2 regions of the Cobetia sp. cqz5-12 genome follow, and region 1 is predicted to be linked to the other one. Evidence: predicted binding sites of a transcription regulator. Region 1 holds the regulator's gene; the other holds the start of a gene.
The links. Region 1 encodes PhoB, which activates phosphate uptake and scavenging genes when phosphate is short. Its sites were predicted from a motif close to TGTCATANNNNTGTCANA; they were not measured.
Positions count from the first base shown of each region.

Region 2: the regulator PhoB is predicted to act here: its motif matches at 3,438-3,455, upstream of ugpB (sn-glycerol-3-phosphate ABC transporter substrate-binding protein UgpB).

Region 1 covers NZ_CP044522.1:4,132,869-4,143,571, forward strand. The annotation lists gene F8A90_RS17180 (DUF2780 domain-containing protein) at 1-378, shown strand, start outside; gene F8A90_RS17185 (hypothetical protein) at 523-879, opposite strand; gene F8A90_RS17190 (HU family DNA-binding protein) at 1,053-1,328, opposite strand; gene F8A90_RS17195 (NAD(P)/FAD-dependent oxidoreductase) at 1,578-2,777, opposite strand; gene F8A90_RS17200 (chorismate--pyruvate lyase family protein) at 3,117-3,674, shown strand; gene ubiA (4-hydroxybenzoate octaprenyltransferase) at 3,742-4,632, shown strand; gene phoB (phosphate regulon transcriptional regulator PhoB) at 4,856-5,545, shown strand; gene phoR (phosphate regulon sensor histidine kinase PhoR) at 5,553-6,875, shown strand; gene cysZ (sulfate transporter CysZ) at 7,055-7,783, opposite strand; gene phoU (phosphate signaling complex protein PhoU) at 7,989-8,714, opposite strand; gene pstB (phosphate ABC transporter ATP-binding protein PstB) at 8,934-9,779, opposite strand; gene pstA (phosphate ABC transporter permease PstA) at 9,776-10,703, opposite strand, start outside.
Region 2 covers NZ_CP044522.1:729,855-740,557, reverse strand. The annotation lists gene F8A90_RS03130 (acyl-CoA dehydrogenase) at 50-2,518, shown strand; gene F8A90_RS03125 (hypothetical protein) at 2,652-3,239, opposite strand; gene ugpB (sn-glycerol-3-phosphate ABC transporter substrate-binding protein UgpB) at 3,604-4,974, shown strand; gene ugpA (sn-glycerol-3-phosphate ABC transporter permease UgpA) at 5,173-6,048, shown strand; gene ugpE (sn-glycerol-3-phosphate ABC transporter permease UgpE) at 6,048-6,893, shown strand; gene F8A90_RS03105 (sn-glycerol-3-phosphate import ATP-binding protein UgpC) at 6,999-8,114, shown strand; gene F8A90_RS03100 (glycerophosphoryl diester phosphodiesterase) at 8,294-9,103, shown strand; gene F8A90_RS03095 (DeoR/GlpR family DNA-binding transcription regulator) at 9,100-9,921, shown strand; gene F8A90_RS03090 (HAD-IIB family hydrolase) at 10,027-10,703, shown strand, end outside.

The DNA of each region.
Region 1 (10,703 bases):
CTGTCACCGGAAATCGCCGAGCAGGCGGTCGGCATGGTTCTCAAGTTCGTGCGTGAGCAGGGGCCGGATGGCCCGGCCGCTTCACTGCTGGGCGCCATTCCGGGAGCGGAAGGCCTGATCGGCAGCGCAGGCGAGGAAGCCGCCGAGTCCGGTGGCGGTGGCCTCATGGGCGGCCTGATGGGCGCCGTCAGCGCCTTCACCGGCGGCAGCGGTGGCGGTGCGCTGGAACTGGGCCAGAAACTGATGGGGCTGGACCTGAACATGGACCAGGCGCGTGGCGTGGCTGATGAGACGCTGAGCTATGCTCGCGAAGAAGCCGGCGATGGCGTGGTCGATCAGGTGCTCGAAGGCATTCCGGGCCTCAAGCAGCTGCTGTGACGCCCCCCAAGAGAGCCTCGCGACAAAAGAAAGGCTCGCGACAAACGAAAGCCTCGTGGCAAAAAGGTTCATCGCAAAAAAGAACGCCCCGCTGAGAGAATCAGCGGGGCGTCTTTCGTTCATGCAGGCACGACACAGGACCATTCAGCGAATGCGCTTGAGCAATGACTGCAAGCGGTTGAGCTGGGCCGAATCGCCGACCAGACGCACACGCTGGTCCATCAGGCCTTGCAGGAAGGCACGCGGCGAGGGCTTGAGCAGAAAGGCCACCGCACTGTCGCTATCGGCGAAGCGCAGCTCAAGCTCGGTATCCACCGGCAGGCCACTGCCGGTGGTGACGCCCGCGTGGGACATGCGGTAGTGACGCGCGATGCTCATGTCTTCGGTCGCGACGCCCCAGTCCAGCGGGCGCTTTTCCAGCTCGGCACGAAATTCGGGGTCGCGCTTGAAGGCCCGCTTGAGCAGCAGACCCAGCACCCACAGCAATATCTTGAGCTTCATGGTGTCATTCCTTGAATCGCGAAGCGTCGTTCACGCAGGCCATATGAAAATGCCACCGGCCCCGCAGGGCGGAACCGATGGCATCAGCATGACAGCCGACAGGGCTTTTGATGACGACGATTGAAAGCCATGGCGACAGCCACCCCGGGTCTGCGCTGAAGCACGAGCCGAGGTTACTTGGTCACTGCATCCTTCAACGACTTGCCGGGTTTGAAGGCAACGGTCTTGCTGGCCGGGATGGTCAGCGGCTTGCCTGTCTGAGGGTTCTTGCCGGTACGCGCCGCACGCTGGCGCACGGTGAATGACCCGAAACCGATCAGTGAGACGTCATTGCCTTTGGCCACGGTATGAGTGATCTCATCGAGAATCACGTTCAGTACCTGACTGGCCTTGTCCTTGGATAGATCCGCACGCTCGGCGATGGCCGCAGCGAGTTCTGGCTTGCGCATGAAAAGCCCTCCTGGTTTGGCATTCTGCACGGGCGGCCAAGCCGCCGTTTCCATTGTTGTTCTTGCACTTGCTAGCGGTGGCGTATGGCGGCGACGCGATCCGCTCCCGGCAAGCTTTGCCGTATCAACCTGTCGATGGCAGCAATCTGTCAGACGACGCACGCTGAGCAGCATGTCTGACGGAGCATTCACTATCGTGCCTGACCGCGCTGGCAGCAAGGGATTTACGACCATCGATCATGGCATCGCCTAGCCTAGCAACGGCGGCGCCTGCCGCGCTAGCTCGACTTTCCTGCGAACGGCGGCGCCTGTCAACGCATATCCAATCAAGCGTTCGTTCATATCTAGTGCACGCGCTTCGAGGTCATCGCCTTCACCGGTGATTTCCCAGCGCGCCACGGCCGAACGCGGCGGATAGGCCACCACCGGCAAGACCGGTGTCTTGACCAGTACCGGCCACGCCCTCCAGTCGAGCACGCTCGGCTCGCCACACAGGTTGGCCGCCAGGGTGCGCGCAGCCATCTGCAGCGGCTGGACGTACATGGCATTGACGCCCTCGACGCTGGCGCAATCGCCCAGTGCCCAGATATGCGGCTGAGAGGTGGCCAGGTGGCGGTCGACACGGATGCCGTCACCACCTGCACTCAGGCCCGCGGCCTGCGCCAGACGAATGCGCGGTGCCAGGCCGGTGGCCAGCAGAACCACGGAGCCCGTCAGGCGACGACCACTCTGCAGGCGCACTTCGACCGGCGCAGCCTGGCGTTCGGCCTCCTCGCCCGAGCTGGCGGCGATGGTCTCGACCATCTCGCCCTGGCGACGCGTCACGCCGAGTCCATCCAGCGCCGCCCCCAGACGCTGCCCCAGCGCTTGCGGCAGCAATCCGTCCAGCGGAGTATCCTCCGGCGCGACCAGCGTGACGCGGTGGCCGGCGGCCGTCAGATCATTGGCGTATTCACAGCCGACCAGCCCGGCACCGACAATCACCACGTGCCCGTCTTCCCCGCGCTCGCGGGCCTTCGCCAGCGTCGCGCAGAAGGCCGCATAGTCGTCGAGATCATTGATGCTCTGCACCCGCGAAGCCACTTCCGCAGCGACGGAGAAGGGACGACGCGGCGCGGCACCGAGTGCCAGCACCAGCTCGTCATAGGCCAGACACTCCTCGCCCAGCCAGAGCTGGCGGGCATCACCATCGATGGCAGTGACGCGTTGATGGGTACGCAGCTCGGCATTCAGCTCGTCCGCCAGCGCCACCGGTGCCTGACGCGACAGGTCGGTGGCCGACATCTTCTTGGCGAAGGCGGTGGACAGCATGGGCTTGGCGTAATCGTGGCCGCTGTCCTGGCTGATGAGGATCAGCCGGCTGTCCTTGTCACGCGCACGCAGCGCGCGCGCCAGAGCAATGCCCGCCATGCCGGTACCAATGATGACAAGGGTGCGAGGGTCGCGCATGGCACCATCTCCTGAGATCGATCCGAGAGAAGCGCTGATGAAAGAGCGCCAGCAGCGTCAGTCATGAACGCCAAAGAATGCGCCCAGCATACCAGCCCACCAGCAGTGCCGGCATGCCTGAGCGGGAGGCCTTGTCGCCCTGCCATGCTAGACTCGCCATTTCGTCATCCTGACAGGGAATTCACCGTGGTCCGATGCCCAGCAGGCGAGCCTCATCGCGCAGCGCTCACGTCACTGACCTCCACCTGTGAGGCGCCTCATTCGTCAGCCAAGTCCCTGTGCCAGCCTGCGACTCGCTGGCCCTCATCCACGCGCGCCGCGCCCGCTGCTTCAGCAGCGGTGCGCCGTCATTGGCAGCCGGCTGCCGCGCTGCAGGGGGTCATGCCGGGCGGCTGGTGGGCGTGGCTCTCATCGACGGACTCGCTGACCCAGCGTCTTGCCAGCGCCATGCAGCAGCAGGATGAACGCAATGACCAGCCCATTCAGGGCGTGCGCGTGCGCCTGCTGCTGCAGGACACCGGCCCCGCACGCCTGGATGAAGCGCGCCTGTTGGGCATCGGCCCACGTCGGCATGTCTGGCGGCGTGAAGTGGCGCTCTGTCATGGCGATACGCCATGGGTGATCGCACGTTCGCTGGCGGCGCTGGACCTGGCTCACGGTCATCGCCTCTCGACGCTGGGCGAGCGCTCGCTGGGCCATTGGCTGTTTCGCCAGCCGGACCTGACCCGCAGCGCCATCGATGTCAGCCGCGCCCCGCTGGTGCTTTCGAGCCGCAGACCGCTGGCCCGAACCACCAGCCTGTGGATGCGCCGCTCGATGTTCTCGCATGGTCGCTTCAAGGTGCTGGTGCAGGAGGGCTTCACCCCAGCCTTCCAGCACGCGCTGCAGCTGGCCTGAGTCTTGCGGCCGACCGGCCTCGCTTCCCTCTCTTTCCTTGCCCACTACCACCCGCCCAGGAGCCCCGATGACCGCGTCATCCACTTCCGCCGCTTCGCGTCCTTCCAGACTGGCCGACTACCTCGCCCTGACACGGCTGGATCGCCCCATCGGCACCTGGCTGCTGATGTGGCCGACTCTATGGGCGCTGTGGCTGGCGGCAGATGGCATTCCCGAGCGCACGACCCTGCTGATATTCATCGCCGGGGTCTATCTGATGCGCGCCGCCGGCTGCGTCATCAACGACTACGCCGACCGCCATTGGGACAAGCATGTCGAGCGCACGCGTGACCGGCCGCTGACCTCGGGTCGCATTTCGGAGCGCGAGGCGCTGACGCTGTTCGGGGGGCTGGTCGCGGCCGCCTTCGTGCTGGTGTGCTTCACCAACCTGACCACGGTACTGCTGTCGATCGTCGCCGTGCTGCTGGCGGCCAGCTACCCGTTCATGAAGCGCTTCCACCATCTGCCCCAGGTGGTGCTGGGCGCCGCCTTCGGCTGGGCGATTCCGATGGCCTTCGCCGCGACGCTGGAGGAAGTGCCGACCTACGGCTGGTGGCTGTTCGCGGCCAATCTGATGTGGACGGTGGCCTACGATACCGCCTATGCAATGGTCGATCGCAACGACGACCTCAAGGTAGGCATCAAGTCCACCGCCGTGCTGTTCGGGCGTGCCGACAAGCTGATGATCGGCCTTCTGCAGCTGGGCATGCTGGCGGTGTTGATCGGCATCGGCCTGCACCTGGCGCTGGGTATCTTCTACTGGCTGGGGCTGGCTGCCGCCGCTGTCACCTTCGTCTGGCAGCAACGTCTGATCCGTGAGCGTGAGCGTTCACCCTGCTTCCAGGCCTTCCTCAACAATCATTGGACGGGTCTGCTGATCTTCGCCGGTATCGCCCTGGCGACCTGGCCGATGAGCTGACGTCTGCATGAACATCAGTTTTATTTGATTTAAAGCGACCCCTGCCCCCGGTTACTCCCCAGCCCACGGTTCATGCCGGCCGCCCACCCTTCAGAGGCGGCTGGCAGGCTTGCGTGCAAGCTGCCATGCTGGCAGTTGTCATCTCGTTGTCATATAAGCGGGTTGTAATCGTCATCGACTTGTCATTCTGGCGCGTGCGCCGACTGCTGCATGGGATCTAGCGATGAGCTCCAAGACCGTACTGATTGTCGACGATGAATCCTCGATTCGCGAGATGATCGCCGTTGCCCTCGAAATGGCGGATTACCGCGTACTGGAGGCAGACAATGCCCAGGACGCCCACGCCATCGTCGTCGATGAAAAGCCCGATCTGCTGTTGCTGGATTGGATGATGCCGGGCACCAGTGGCCTGGAGCTCGCGCGGCGTCTCAAGCGAGACGAGACTACCTCGGAGTTGCCGATCATCCTGTTGACCGCCAAGGGCGAGGAAGACAACAAGATTCAAGGCCTGGAAGCCGGCGCCGATGACTACATCACCAAGCCCTTCTCGCCGCGCGAGCTGGTCGCCCGTCTCAAGGCCGTGCTGCGTCGCACCACGCCCAAGGGAGTCGAGGAGGCGGTGGAAGTCGAAGGCCTGATGCTCGACCCGGCCAGCCACCGCGTCACCGCCCACGGCAACTCGCTGGATGTCGGCCCGACCGAATATCGCCTGCTGCAGTTCTTCATGACGCATCAGGAGCGTGCCTACACGCGCAGCCAGCTGCTCGACCAGGTATGGGGCGGTAACGTCTATGTCGAGGAGCGCACCGTGGACGTGCACATCCGCCGCCTGCGCAAGGCGCTGGGCACAGGCCATCAGCATCTGATCCAGACCGTCCGCGGCACCGGTTACCGCTTCAGCGCTCAGGCCTGAGGAATTCATGCGCTATTGGACCAACGAGCTATGGCGCCTCGGCTACCTTGCCGGTGGCTTCGGCCTGATCGGTGGCCTGCTGGGCCATCTTGGCTGGGGCCTGGCGCTGGGGCTTTCGCTGTATCTGTTCGTCCATCTCAAGCATTTGAAGAGCCTCTACACCTGGCTGATCACCAATCCCCATGAAGAGCCACCGCCCGGCGATGGCGTCTGGGGAGACCTGCTCGATCGTCTTTACCGCTACCAGAAGGGCCAGCGTCAGGCTCAGGAGCGACTGCGCAGCATCCTCAACCGTATCCAGGAATCCTCAGAGGCCATGCGCGACGGCCTGGTGATGCTGGACAACCACGGTGACATGGAATGGTGGAACAGCGCGGCCGAGCAGCTGGTCGGTCTCAAGGCCAGCCACGACCGCGGCCAGCACATCACCAATTACCTGCGTGACCCCGTCTTCATCGACTACTTCAATCGGCTGGCCTATCGCGAGCCGTTGACACTCCAGTCACCGCTGTCTGACAACCTGACGCTGCAGATCTCCATCACCCTGTTCGGTGACAACGAGCGTCTGGTCATGCTGCGTGACGTCACCCGCCTCTATCGTCTTGAAGAGATGCGCCGCGACTTCGTGGCCAATGTCTCCCATGAACTGCGCACGCCGCTGACCGTGCTGGCCGGCTATCTCGAGACCTATTCCGATTACGCCGATGACCTGCCCCCACGCTGGCAGCGTGGGCTTGGTCAGATGCAGAGCCAGACCGACCGCATGCAGCACCTGGTCGAGGACCTGCTGACCCTGTCACGCCTGGAAACCGACGAACTGTCCGACAACGGTCGCTGCATCGACATGAGTGCCCTGCTCGCCCATATCCGCGACGATGCTGAAGGCCTGTCCCAGGGACGCCACACCTTCACCATCGAGGCCGATACCAGCCTGTCTCTGCGCGGTGAGGAGCAGGAGCTGCGCAGCGCGATCTCGAATCTGGTCTTCAATGCGGTGCGCTACACCCCCGAAGACTGCCATATCACCCTGCGCTGGAAGGCGGATGACCAGGGTCTGCTGGTCGAGGTGGAAGATGACGGGGATGGCATCGACCCGGTCCACCTGCCGCGCCTGACCGAGCGCTTCTATCGCATCGACAAGGGCCGCAGCACCGCCACGGGAGGCACCGGCCTCGGACTTGCCATCGTCAAGCATGTGCTGATTCGCCATCAGGGCCATCTGGAGATCGACAGCCACCCCGGTGAGGGCGCGCGCTTCCGCTGTCACTTCCCCGGCGAGCGCGCCTGCCAGGCGAGCGCTTCCCAAGCCAGCAGTGCGCTAGCCCAGTGATGGCCTGAATCAGTCCCTGAGCGGACGCCAGCCCAATGCAGAACGCCCCGCAGCCACCTCGAAAGGAGGCGATTGCGGGGCGTTTCCTTTGGTCCGCCAGACGACGCTGCGGCGACCTCGACGACAAGCCAGTACAGCGACAAGCCAGTTCAGCGATGAACCAGCTGCGACAGGCTGTCTCAGCGACGCGGTGCCGGCAACTGACGGTAGTGGCTCTGCCACATCAACACCGCCCCGGCGACGGCGCCCGGAATGAACAGCAGATTGGCCAGCGGCACCAGCGTCATGACGAACACCGCGGCACCGAAGGTCAACGAGGGCCACCAGCGCGCCTTGAGGCGCTGCTTCATGTCACCGAAGCTGACCTGATGGTTGTCCATCGGGTAGTCGAGATACTGGATCGACATGCTCCAGGCCGAGAACAGCCCCCACAACAGCGGCGAGAGCAGGTTCAGGCCCGGGATGAAGCCGATGATGAACAGCGCGATCATGCGCGGGATGAAGTAGCCCAGCTTGGCCATTTCACGCCCCAGCGAGTCGACACCGATCTTCATCAGGCCACGGTCATCATCGATCAGGGTGCCATCCAGACGATGCTCGACCTTCTCGGCCAGAATGCCGTAGAAGGGCGCGGCAATCAGGTTGGTCACCAGGCTGAAGGTGAAGAACACCACCAGCAACAGACTCACTACCAGCACCGGCCAGATCAACCAGCTGAGCCAGTCCAGCCACGCCGGTACCTTGAGCATCCAGTAATCGATCCAGCCACCGAACTGGTTGAACAACACCCACAGCGTGATGCTGTAGAGCACCAGGTTGATCGCCAGCGGTACGAATACGAAGCGGCGCAGCCCGGGGGTATAGACCATGCGGGTCCCGCGGACCAGCGCCGATACGGCATCAATCATGCGACGTCCTCGTCATCTCAAAAGAACCGGCCAGCCAGCGGGCTGACCGGAGCCACACCCTAGCACTCCCGCCTGCGCGGCGCAGCTGTCGGCCGACTGACACCGCTCGCGCTCCCACGACGCAATCGCCCCGCGGCCTGCCGGTGGGCAGGTGCGGGGCGAAAGAGGCGAAAGAGGCGACACAGGGGCAGGGAAGCGTGTCAGCTCACTTCTTGTCCAGGTCCTGCGGCTTGAGGTCATGGGTATCGGTGTGACGCACGTCCACGCCCTTGACCAGGAAGATGACGTACTCGGCCAGGTTGTCGGCGTGGTCCCCGATACGTTCCAGCGCACGCAGAATCCACATCACGTTGAGCACCGGCGTGATCTGGCGCGCGTCTTCCATCATGAAGGTCATCAGCGAGCGCATGGCGCTCTGATATTCCAGATCCACCGAGGCATCTTCACGCAGCACCTTGAGCGCCAGGTCGGTATCGAAGCGCGCGAAGGCCGTCAGGGAGTCACGCACCATGCTGCGCACGTGCTGACTGAGATGACGCACTTCGACCATGCCGCGCGGACTCTGGCCATTCTCGACCAGCGAGATGGCGTTGCGTGCGATCTTGCTCGATTCATCACCGATACGCTCGAGATCGGAGGTGGCGCGGATGACGGCCAGCACCAGGCGCAGGTCGGAGGCCGCCGGCTGACGGCGGGCCAGCACCCGAGTGCACTCGTCATCGATCTTGAGCTGCATGTCATTGACAGCCTTGTCGTTGTCGCGCACCCGCGTGGCGGTTTCACTGTCGCCTTCCAGCAATGCCGTGACGGCATCCTGCAGCTGCTTCTCTACCAGTCCGCCCATGGCCAGCAGATGTGTCTTCAGTGCATCCAGCTCGTGATTGAACTGCTCTGAGATATGCTTGCCGTGCGAATCGCTGGTGATATCCATTTCCCTCTCCCGGAAAGTCGCCCACCGAGTCAGGGGGCGTGACATGAATGACGTGACAAGTATGGCCCACTGCTGACTGACACAGCGGGCTCCCCCTCAGCATGCCGACACTTGATTGCAGTAATGTTTCACCCATGGCGCGAAAGCGGTATCTGGCCGCCATCGTCAGCAATATCAGGGCGAAAAGGCTACCTGGCTGCACATTCGCGCATGAGAACGCTAACCGAAACGCCCCGTGATGTAGTCTTCCGTCTGACGGCGCCGCGGATTGGTGAACAGCTGGTCGGTCGGGGCGAATTCCACCAGCCGGCCCTCGTGCAGGAAGGCGGTATCGTCTGACACCCGCGCGGCCTGCTGCATGTTGTGCGTGACGATGATCAGCGTCAGGCGCGAGCGCAGCGAACGGATCAGTTCCTCGATCTTGAGGGTCGAGATGGGGTCCAGCGCCGAGGCCGGTTCATCCAGCAGCAGCACCTCCGGCTCGACCGCCAGTGTCCGCGCGATCACCAGCCGCTGTTGCTGGCCCCCCGAGAGCCCCAGCGCGCTGTCGTGCAGGCGGTCCTTCACTTCTTCCCACAGCGCCGCGGAGCGCAGGCAGGCTTCGACCTTGTCATCGAGGTGGCGCTTGTCATTCTCGCCGACCAGCCGCAGTCCGAAGGCCACGTTCTCGTAGACCGACATCGGAAAGGGATTGGGCGTCTGGAAGACCATGCCGATCCGGCGGCGCAGCATCGGCACGTCCACGCCGCGCGCATGAATGTCCTCGCCCTCGAGCAGTACCTTGCCGGAAAGACGTGACTGTTCGTCGAGATCGGTCATGCGATTGAAGGTACGCAACAGACTCGACTTGCCGCAGCCGGAAGGGCCGATGAAGGCCGTCACGCGCTTGCGTGCGATCTGCAGGCTGACATCCTCCAGTGCGCGGCGTGTCTGGTTCTCCTTGCCGACACGTGCCTGATAATCGAGGCTCAGGTGACGGGTTTCCAGGCAGATGTCCTCAGCCGGCCGCGCAGGCGTCTCCTCAAGAAACAACTGGGGCTTGGGCTGTTCAGAGTCACGCCTCATTCGGTGGCTCCCTTGTAGCGTTGTGCCAGCATGTGCCGCAGGCGAATGGCACTCAGATTGAGGCATAGAATCACGACCACCAACACCAGCGCGGTCGCGTAGACCAGTGGCCGACTGCTGAAGGCATCGCTGCTCTGGAAGGCCAGATCATAGACCTGATGCCCCAGATGCATGAATTTCCGGTCCAGATGCAACCATGGAAAGCTGTCATCCAGTGGCAGATCCGGGGCCAGCTTGACCACCCCGACCAGCATCAGCGGCGCGACTTCACCCGCCGCACGCGCCACGGCCAGAATCAGCCCCGTCATCAGCGCCGGCGAGGCGGCCGGAATCACCACGCGCTTTAGCGTTTCCAGGCGTGTCGCCCCCAGCGCCAGCGCGCCTTCGCGCAGACGACGCGGCACGCGCGCCAACCCCTCTTCCGTAGCGACGATCACCACCGGCAAGGTCAGCAGGGCCAGCGTCAGCGAGGCCCACAGAATGCCGCCGGTCCCGAAGGTCGGCGTCGGCAGCCGCTCGGAGTAGAACAGCTCGTCAATTCCGGCGCCCAGCCCATAGACGAAGAAACCGAGACCGAATACGCCATAGACGATGGAGGGCACCCCGGCCAGGTTGCGCAGCGCGATGCGCGTCAGGCGCGTCAGGCGTCCCTGGTGGGCCACCTCGTGCAGATAGAGCGCCGCCATCACGCCGAAGGGCATCACCATGATCGACATCAGCACCACCATCAGCACAGTGCCGAAGATGGCGGGCCAGACGCCACCGAAGCCCTCGGTGGGCGCGCCGGCCACGAAGTCGCGGAAACGCTTGAGCGTCATCATCAGCCGGCCGCTGAAGCCCATCGCATTGGGTCGCCAGGCATTGCGGATATCATCGAGCGCGATGCGGCCTTCGTAGCCGCCATTGCCGCCCAGCAGCAACTGA
Region 2 (10,703 bases), 810 kb from region 1:
TAGAAACGCCATGCAAAGACACCATCCCTCGCCACCCGGAGATCCTGCCATGACGCAGCTCATCCTCATCCTTGTCGCCGTTGCCGGTCTGTTGGCCGTCATGGCACGCGAAGCCGGGGCCCTCGCGGCCATCGGTGTACTCGCCATCATCGGTATCGTAGGCCTGGCGGTCGACGCGCCGGTGCTGGGCTGCCTGCTGCTGATCGGCGCGGCACTGGTCGCGGTGTGTGGCCTGCCGGCCCTGCGCAGCAAGTGGCTCAGCCCGCGCCTGTTCGCGATGTTCAAGAAGGTCTCCCCCAAGGTCTCGGACACCGAGAAGGTGGCGCTGGAAGCCGGCACCGTGTTCTGGGATGCCGAGCTCTTTTCCGGCAAGCCGCAGTGGGACACCCTGACCGCTCAGCGCAATGACGGTATCACCAGCGAAGAGCAGGCCTTCATCGACCAGCAGTGCTCAACGGCCTGCGGCATGACCAACAGCTGGGAGATCGCCCGCGAGCGTGCCGATCTGCCCGAGGAACTGTGGGAATTTCTCAAGCGCGAGAAGTTCTTCGGCATGATCATTCCCAAGGAATATGGTGGCTTGGGCTTCTCGGCCAAGGCCCAGTCACTGGTGCTGCAGAAACTCTCGGTCAACGAGACACTGATGGTCACCGTCGGTGTGCCCAACTCCCTCGGCCCGGGCGAGCTGCTGCTCAAGTACGGCAGCGAAGAACAGAAGAACTATTACCTGCCGCGTCTGGCTGATGGCCGCGAGATTCCGTGTTTCGGCCTGACCGGCCCGCGTGCCGGCAGTGACGCGACCTCCATTCCGGACACCGGCATCGTATGTCGCGGCATGCATGAGGGCGAGGAAGTCGTCGGTATCCGCCTGAACTTCGAGAAGCGCTGGATCACCCTGGCGCCGGTCGCCACCGTGGTCGGCCTGGCCTTCCGCATGTTCGACCCCGAACACCTGCTGGGCGACGTGGAAGACATCGGCATCACCTGCGCCCTGATTCCGCGTGATACCGACGGCATGGACATCGGCCGTCGTCACCACCCGATCGGCGCGCCGTTCATGAATGGCCCGATCTTCGGCAAGGACGTCTTCATTCCGCTCAGCTACCTGATCGGTGGCGAGCAGATGGCCGGCCAGGGCTGGAAGATGCTGGTCGAATGTCTGTCGGTGGGCCGCTGCATCACGCTGCCGTCCGGCTCCGCGGGTATCTCGCGCTACGCATTGGGCTGGAGCGCCGGCTTTGCGCGCATCCGTCGTCAGTTCAATCTGCCGGTGGCCGAGATGGAAGGCGTGCAGGAGCCGCTGGCACGCATGGCCGCGATGAACTACATCAGCCAGGCGTCGGTGCTGCACACCGCCAACATGATCGACAATGGCCACAAGCCGGCGGTGCCCTCCGCCATCCTCAAGAGCCAGCTGACCGAAATGGCCCGCTCGCTGCTGGCCGATGGCATGGACATCCACGGCGGACGCGGCGTGACGCTTGGCCCGCGCAACTACATCGGCGTGGCCTATGCCGGCACCCCGGTCTCGATCACGGTGGAAGGCGCCAACATCATGACCCGCAACCTGATGATCTTCGGTCAGGGCGCGATCCGCTGCCATCCTTACGTGCTGGAAGAACTGGCCGCCAAGGACGCCGATGACCTGAACGCCTTCGACCAGGCCTTCTTCCGCCATGCAGGCCTGATCTTCGGCAACGCGGCTCGCGCCTTCACCCAGAGCTTCGGTATCGGCGGCAAGGCCACAGGCTTCGATGCCGTCGCCACGCCCTACGCCAGCCACATCAACCGCTTCAGCGCCGCCTTCTCGCTGTCCGCCGATGCGGCCATGGCAAGTCTCGGCTCCAGCCTCAAGGCGCGCGAGATGCTGTCGGCACGCCTGGGCGACGTGCTCTCCAACCTCTATCTGGCGTCATTGACGCTCAAGCAGTGGCACGAATCCGAGGCCTGCGAACACGAAGAGGCGCTGTTCCACTACAGCATGCAGTGGCTGCTGCACCGCGCGGAAAAGGCACTGGATGAGCTGTTCGCCAACCTGCCCAACCGTGCACTCGGCACTGCCCTGCGCGTGATCGCCCTGCCGCGTGGTCGTCAGTTCGCCATGCCCAGGGATAGCCTGACGCGCGAGATCGCCCGTGCCGTCTCCACCGACACTGCACTGCGTGCCAAACTGACCGACAATACCTGGGACGCGCAGGACGAAGGCCAGAAGGACAATGCCCTCGCCCGCTACAACGCGCTGCTCAAGGACTACCCGCGCGCCGAGCCGATCTACAAGGCGCTGGCCAAGGCCTACCACAAGGGCGAGATTCCGGCCGACGCACTGTCTCCGGAAGCGCGTATCGAAGCGGCGGTCGAGGCAGGCATTCTGTCCGCCGAGGATGGCGACTTCATGCGTGTCTTCGAAGCCGAGGTACTCGACATGCTGACCGTCGACCATTTCGATTTCGATGCCTTCGTGCGCAAGCCGATGGCGAGTGACGGCACCGCCTCCAACCCGCAGCAGGACGCCGCCTGATCACTGGCCGACGCCCACGTGATCGACGCACGAACTGATCGCTGACCGCCGATCGCAGAACCACAAAGGCCCCGCTCATTGAGCGGGGCCTTTGTCTTGGTGGAGCATGTCATTCGCTTACGTCATCTCATCCTCAGATATGACGCGCGAAGTGCTCCAGGTCACGCACGAAGGCGCTCTTGTAGGTCTCGAAGTCCTTCGGGCGCGCCTTGAAGGAGCGCTTGATGCGCTCGCGGTCCAGACGCAGCGGCGCGTCCAGGGCCGCCAGGTTGCCGACACGCGCCGCCGGATTCATGCCGACCAGCTCGCGCGGCTGATCGCCTTCGGCCTCGGCCTCAAGCCAGTCGTTGATGCCGGCGCGACGCAGCACGCTGACCAGTGAGCTGTCGGTGATGCGCACCTGAAGGCGGCCATGATCTGACAGCTGGGAGACCAGCGCGATGCCGTGGTCGTGACCGCGATGCACCGTCGGCGTCGCCCACAGCGCCAGATTCAGGCCACGTGCGTTCTCGTCGAGTACCAGCAGCGCAGCGGAGTGGATGCGCTCGGCATCGTCGACCAGCGCGAACAGACGCGCCATCTCATTCTCGAACCACACCCCACGCACGCCGGCGTAACTTACCAGCGCATCCAGACCCCCTTCGCGGCCATGGACTTCGGCGCACAGCATCGCCAGACAGGCATCACGTCGGGCACCGGCACTCACTTCAACCACTTTCATCGCGTTCTCCGCCACAGGCATTTTCAGCGCGCAAGACTAGCACACTCGCTCGCCGGCCGCTTATTCCGGCCTTGAGTTGCCCCCGGCGCCTCACCTGCCAGCCGGAGATGACCTGAGAGCAGCCCACACCCGCTGCTCAGTCACAAGATCGACCCAGGTTCAGTCCTGACGTCAGCCTGGCTCGAATGAACATCTCACTGTCACAAAGTTGTAAGGCGGGCGCTATAGAGTCGTCTACGCTTTTCGGACGATCATCAAAAGAACAAGAAAATGTTCACTTGATCGTCGCCATCGATCGTCAGCGGCCAGCGTCCTTCTTCTTTGTTGCGGAAGCTGGCCAGGGGAACCTCTCAGGAGTTTGACCATGCGCCGCCCGACTCATCATGCAAGTACCCGCACGACCGCCACCGCGACTCGTCGCCTTGCCAGCCTCGCGCTGGCCATCGGTTTCGCCTCCGCCTCCGCCAGTGCCCTCGCCGCCACCGAAGTCGAGTGGTGGCATGCCATGGGTGGCGGGCTCGGCAAGAAGGTCGACGAGATCGCGGCCGACTTCAACGCAAGTCAGGACGACTACATCGTCAAGCCGGTCTTCAAGGGCAACTACTCCGAGACCATGACTTCCGCCATCGCCGCCTTCCGCGCTGGCAAGGGCCCTGACATCGTGCAGATCTTCGAGGTCGGCACCGCCACCATGATGAGCGCCAAGGGCGCGATCGTCCCGGTGCATCAACTGATGGCAGACTTCGCGCCGCAGGAAGGCACCGCCTTCGACCCGAACGCCTACCTGTCTGCCGTCACCGGCTACTACACCGATACCGACGGCAAGATGCTGTCGATGCCGTTCAACTCCTCCACGCCGGTGACCTATTACAACAAGGACGTGCTGGCCAAGGCGGGCGTCGAGTCCCTCCCGCAGACCTGGCAGGAAATGGGCGCTGCGCTCAAGAAGGTCGTCGATTCCGGTGCCGCCAGCTGTGGCCTGACCACTACCTGGCCGTCCTGGGTGATGCTGGAGAACTTCTCGGCACGCAATGACGTGCCCTTCGCCAGCCAGGCCAACGGCTTCGCCGGTACCGATACCCGTCTTGAATTCAACAAGACTGCCGTGGTCGACCACATCCAGCGTCTCGATGACTGGCAGGCCGACAAGCGCTTCGTGTTCGGCGGCCGCTTCGATGACGCGGCGCCCAAGTTCTACTCCGGCGAGTGCGCGATGATGATGGGCTCTTCCGCCAGCTATGCCGGCGTCAAGGAAAGCGCCAAGGGCTTCGAGTTCGGCGTGGCACCACTGCCCTATGACAGCGATGTGATCGAGACGCCGCAGAACTCCATCATCGGCGGCGCGTCGCTTTGGGTATTGTCCGGGCACAGCGATGAGGAATACCAGGGCGTCGCCAAGTTCTTCCAGTACCTCTCCAAGCCCGAAGTGCAGGCCGACTGGCACCAGTTCACCGGCTATCTGCCGATCACCACTGCCGCGGCAGAGCTGACGCGCGAGCAAGGCTTCTACGCCGAGAACCCGGGTACCGACGTCGCCATCACCCAGATGACCTCCGCGACGCCAACCGAGAACTCCAAGGGGCTGCGCCTGGGCAACATGGTGCAGATCCGCGACGTGATCAATGAAGAGCTGGAGAAGATCTTCTCCGGCAAGGAAAGCGTGCAGGACGGCCTCGACAACGCCGTCAAGCGTGGCGACTCATTGCTCGAGAAGTTCGAACGCGCCAACGGCTGATCATCGCCATACCGGGGGCGGGCCCATGCAGGGCTCGCCCTCCCACCATTCTCCATCGCCAGAGAGCGGAAAGCGCACCCTCACGAGTGCCCTTTCCCTTCTCTCACGGCCTGAGACCATCATTTCGATCACGCCAGGCGCCACTCACGAACACGGCCGACGTGATCCGTCCTTCATCCCTTGCGAGACCTCTGCTGCATGGCTCATTTCAATCGACACCCCTTCACGCCATGGATCCTGCTGGCGCCCCAGCTGATCATCGTTGGCGTGTTCTTCTTCTGGCCGGCCTACCAGGCCATCGAGCAGGCCTTCTATGTCGAGGATGCCTTCGGGCTCTCGCGGGAATTCACCGGCCTGAGCAACTTCGTCAACGTGCTGAGCGAGCCGGAGTATCTCGAGACACTGTGGACGACCACCTATTTCTCCTTTGCCGTGGCCTTCGGTGCCATGGCACTGGCGCTGGGATTGGCCGTATTGGCGGACCGCGTGCTGCGCGGGGCCAATACCTACAAGACCTTCCTCATCTGGCCCTACGCCGTCGCACCTGCCGTCGCCGGAGTACTGTGGCTGTTCCTGTTCGACCCGACGCTGGGCATTCTGCCGGCACTGCTGTCCTCCATCGGCATCGACTGGAACCACAAGCTCAATGGCGACCAGGCCATGCTGCTGGTGGTGCTGGCCTCGATCTGGAAGCAGATGAGCTACAACTTCGTGTTCTTCCTCGCAGGACTCCAGGCCATTCCCAAGAGCCTGCTGGAAGCGGCCGCGATGGACCGCGCCGGCCCCTGGCGGCGTTTCTGGACCATCACCTTCCCGCTGCTCTCGCCGACCAGCTTCTTCCTGCTGGTGATGAACGTGGTCTACGCCTTCTTCGAGACCTTCGGCACCATCGATGCCACCACCCAGGGGGGCCCGGCCGGCTCGACCCGCACCCTGGTCTACAAGGTCTATGAAGATGGCTTCGTCGGGCAGGACCTGGGCTCGAGTGCTGCCCAGTCCGTGCTGTTGATGATCATCGTCGGTGTGCTGACGCTGATCCAGTTCAAGTATGTCGAGAAGAAGGTGCAGTACTGATGCGCTACAACCGCCCCGGGCTTGATATCGCAAGCCATGCTCTGCTGATCGTCGGCTGCGCGCTGTTCTTCCTGCCGGTCTGGATCGCCTTCAGCGCCAGTACCCACGAGATGGGGGACCTCTACTCCAACGTCGCCCCGGTCTGGATCGGCGAGGCAGGCCTGGACAACTATCGCCACCTGCTGGAGGACCCGGTCAGCAGTCTCGGCGCCGACGTGATGACCCTGCTGTTCAACTCGTTGCTGATGGCACTGGGTATCGCCATCGGCAAGATCATCATCTCGGTGATGGCGGCCTACGCGATCGTGTTCTTCGAGTTCCGCTTCCGCAAGCTGTGCTTCTGGCTGATCTTCATCACCCTGATGCTGCCGGTGGAGGTGCGCATCCTGCCGACCTTCAAGGTGGTGGCAGATCTCAACATGCTGGACAGCTACGCCGGCCTGATCCTGCCGCTGATCGCCAGCGCCACCGCGACCTTCCTGCTGCGCCAGTTCTACCTGACCATCCCGGCGGAACTGGTCGAGGCCGCGCGCATCGATGGCGCCGGGCCGTGGCGCTTTCTCAAGGACATCCTGCTGCCGCTGTCGAAGACCAACATCGCGGCACTGTTCGTGATCATGTTCATCTACGGCTGGAATCAGTATCTGTGGCCGCTGCTGATCACCACCGATGCCGACTACCTGACCATCGTCGTCAGCCTCAAGCGCATGCTGACCACCGGCGACGGCCTGGTGCCGTGGCAGGACGTCACCGCCACCACGCTGCTGGCCATGGGTCCGCCGGTCCTCGTCATCCTGTTCATGCAGCGCTACTTCATCAAGGGACTGGTCGACAGCGAGAAGTGATGCCTCGCACGTCAGCTTCCGACATCTCAAACGCAGCCCCCTGAATTCCGTTACGCCGTGATGGACTGACTTTTCCCTCACGGCACCGCTCTGGATACACATCTCATGGCAACACTGGCGCTCAAGCAGCTCAAGAAGCAGTACCCCAATGGCTACAAGGCCCTGCATGGCATCGATCTCGAGTTCGGCGAAGGCGAGCTGATCGTCATCGTCGGTCCTTCCGGCTGTGGCAAGTCGACCCTGCTGCGCACCCTGGCGGGGCTTGAAGACATCTCAGAGGGCGATCTGGAGATCAACGGCCAGCGCGTCAATGAGCTGGAACCCGCCGAGCGCGACATCGCGATGGTGTTCCAGAACTACGCGCTCTACCCGCACATGAGCGTGTTCGACAACATGGCCTACGGCCTCAGGAACCGGCGCACGCCCAAGGATGAGATCCAGCGCCGCGTCAGCGAGGCCGCCGAACTGCTGGGCCTGACCGAGCTTCTCGACCGCCGCCCCAGGCAGCTCTCCGGTGGCCAGCGTCAGCGTGTCGCCATGGGCCGTGCCATCGTGCGCAAGCCGCAGGTCTTCCTGTTCGATGAGCCGCTCTCCAATCTGGACGCCAAGCTGCGTGTCCAGATGCGCCTGGAGATCCGCCGCCTGCAGAAGCGCCTCAAGGTCACCTCCGTCTACGTGACCCATGATCAGACCGAGGCCATGACTCTGGCCGACCGTCTGGTGGTGATGAATGGCGGCCATGTCGAGCAGTTCGGCACGCCGATGGCGCTCTATGATCAGCCCGCCAGCCAGTTCGTCGCCGGTTTCATCGGCTCACCGGCGATGAACTTCCTGAGCGTCACCCAGGCACAGGCCAGCCTGTCGCTACCCTGTGGCGCAAGGCTTGCATTGAATGGCGAAGGCTTGGCGACCGGCGACGATGCAACGCTTGGCATTCGCCCCGAGCACCTGCAGGTGATGGGCAAGGATGAGGATCTGCCGACAGGAGCCGCGGAGCTGGAGGCGCGCATCGAGCTGGTCGAGCCGTTGGGCGCGGACACCCTCGCGTACTGCCGACTGCAAGGCCAGAGCGAGCCGCTGGTGGTCAGGCTGGATGGCGAACACGCGGTCGAGGAAGAACAGACACTGCGCCTGGCCGTGCTCCCGGCCCGCGCGCACCTGTTCGGTACCGACGGCAAGCGTCTGGCAACCCGTGAGCAGGAGACAACGGTCATCGAATGACCGCTTTCATTCCATCGCGGGACGACTGAACCTCTTGCCCTGATAACGTCATCATTGGATGGTAATGCTTGAGACCTGCCCTGATCAGTCTCGTGCCTGAGCATCAGTGATTCGCTTCTGCTGATCAGCGCCGCGGCTTCGTGGCGAGCAGCCATGCCATTCTTCTGTGAGGATTCACCATGATTTCATCGTCACATTCAACTGACAGCGCCCTGTCTCTGCCCCTGGCGATCGCACATCGCGGTCTGTCGGCCTATGCGCCGGAAAATACCCTGGCCGCCATTCAGGCGGCGCATGAGGCAGGCTTTCAATGGGTGGAGCTGGACGTGCAGTTGCTGGGCGACGGCACGCCGGTCATCTGGCACGATGCCGGCGTGAATCGCTGCTCGGATGGGCGTGGCAAGCTCAAGAATCTCGATTGGGACAGCGTGCAGACCTTCGATGTCGGCAGCTGGTTCAATGCGTCCTTTGCCGGTGAGCGCATGGCCTCACTCAAGCAGGCGCTGGAGCTGATCGCACGCCTGGACATGCGCCTGAATCTGGAGCTCAAGCTCAGTCCTGGCCACGATGCCCAGGCGCTGGTCGATGCCGCCATCCCGATGGCCACCGCCCACCTGCCCGCCTCACGCCTGATCATCTCGTCGTTTGACCCCCAGGCGCTGCGCCTGACACGACAACGCGACCCGCAGGTGCATATCGGCCTGCTCTACGATGACATCCCCGACGACTGGCAGAGCCTGGCCGATGAGCTGAACGCAAGCTCCGTGCATGCCGACTGGCGCGCCCTGACGCGGGTCGCGGCCAGTGCCGTCACCAGCCGTGGCCACAGGCTGCTCTGCTACACACCCAATGATGCGGCCGCCTTCGCGCCGCGCTGGGCCTGGGGTGTGGATGCCGTCATCAGCGATGACCCGGCCATCTTCAGCGAGGAAGACCGCCAGCCCACTCTGCCGAAAGACACCACCACGCAAGGGCTACCCCAGACATGACCCCGGGCATCGAGCGCGACAGTCGCAGCATCGAGCACGCAATCGATGATGCACTGACGCCGCGCCAGCAACAGATTCTCGAGCGGCTGGCCCGCGAGGGCCAGCTGGCGGTCGATCCGCTGGCCCACGCCTTCGACGTCACGCCCCAGACCATCCGGCGTGACCTGGGCGTACTGTGTGAGCGGGGGCTGGCGCGTCGTCGCCACGGCGGCATCGAGCGCCCACCGGGCGGCTACAACCTTGGACATTCCCAGCGCATCATGCTGGCGCGAACCGCCAAGCAGGCCATGGCCGCCAGCGTGGTCGCCGAGATTCCCGATGGCGCCACCCTGGCACTGGGCATCGGCACCAGCGTGGTGGCGGTCGCCGAAGCCTTGCTTGCCCGGCGCGGCCTGAGGGTGATCACCAACAATCTGCAGGTGGCGCAGGCGCTCTCGACCCATCCGGATGTCGCCGTCCAGTTGGCGGAAGGACAACTGCGCCCGCAGGATCTCGACGTGGTCGGCAGTGCCACCGTGGCCTTCTTCGCGCGTCATCAGGTCGATATCGCGGTCCTCGGCTGTGGCGGCCTCGATGCCGGTGGGCTGCTGGACTTCGACCCGGAAGAAGCCGCGGTCAGTCGTGCACTGGTCGGCCACGCCCAGCGCCGAATTCTGGTCGCCGACGCCAGCAAGTGGGGACGCGCCGCCATGTGCCGTATCGCCCCGCTCGAGGAGATCGATCTGCTGGTCACCGATGAGCTGCCCCACCAACCCGATTATCGCAGCGCGCTGGAGGCTGCCAGCCAGCAGAGTCTGTCGGTGCGCTTCACTGCCTGAACCAAGGCGCGTCATGCAAGCCGACACGCATCGACAATACTGAAGGGATACACGGCTGATGACAGCCGCGCCCCCATTTACCTTCTGAGGATTTCTGGAATCACCATGCAAGCCTTCGCCCACTGCCCTGCCAGCACCCTGTCGGGTATCCGGTATCTGTTGACCGATATCGATGACACCCTCACCCATGAAGGGCGTCTCGCGGCATCGACGCTGGCGGCGCTGGAGCGTCTGGATGCCGCCGGCATCAAGGTCATCCCCGTCACGGGCGGCTGTGCGGGCTGGTGCGATCACATCGCACGCGCCTGGCCAGTCGCCAGCGTGATCGGTGAGAACGGCGCCTTTGCCTTCCGCCGCCAGGGGCAGCGAATCCTCACCACCTGGTGGGAAGACGAGCAGCGCCTGCGCGCTCGCCAGCGCCACGTCATGACCGTCGCCCGTCAGCTGCTGCTCAACCATCCGCGCGCAGCACTGGCCCAGGACCAGCCCTTCCGCTTCGCCGATGTCGCGGTCGACCACTGTCAGGCGGTCGGCCCGCTGGCGCAGAGCGAGATTCGTGCCATCATCGCCGGCTTCACGGCTGCCGGTATTCAGGCGCGCGCCAGCTCCATCCACATCAATGCGTGGCAAGGCGAGTTCGACAAGGCGCGCATGTCAGTGCGAGTCCTCACCGAGACCTTCGGACTGGACCGCATGCAGTTGGAGCAGGAGGTGATGTACGTCGGTGATGCCCCCAATGATGCGCCGATGTTTGCCACCTTCCGCCATACCGTGGGCGTGGC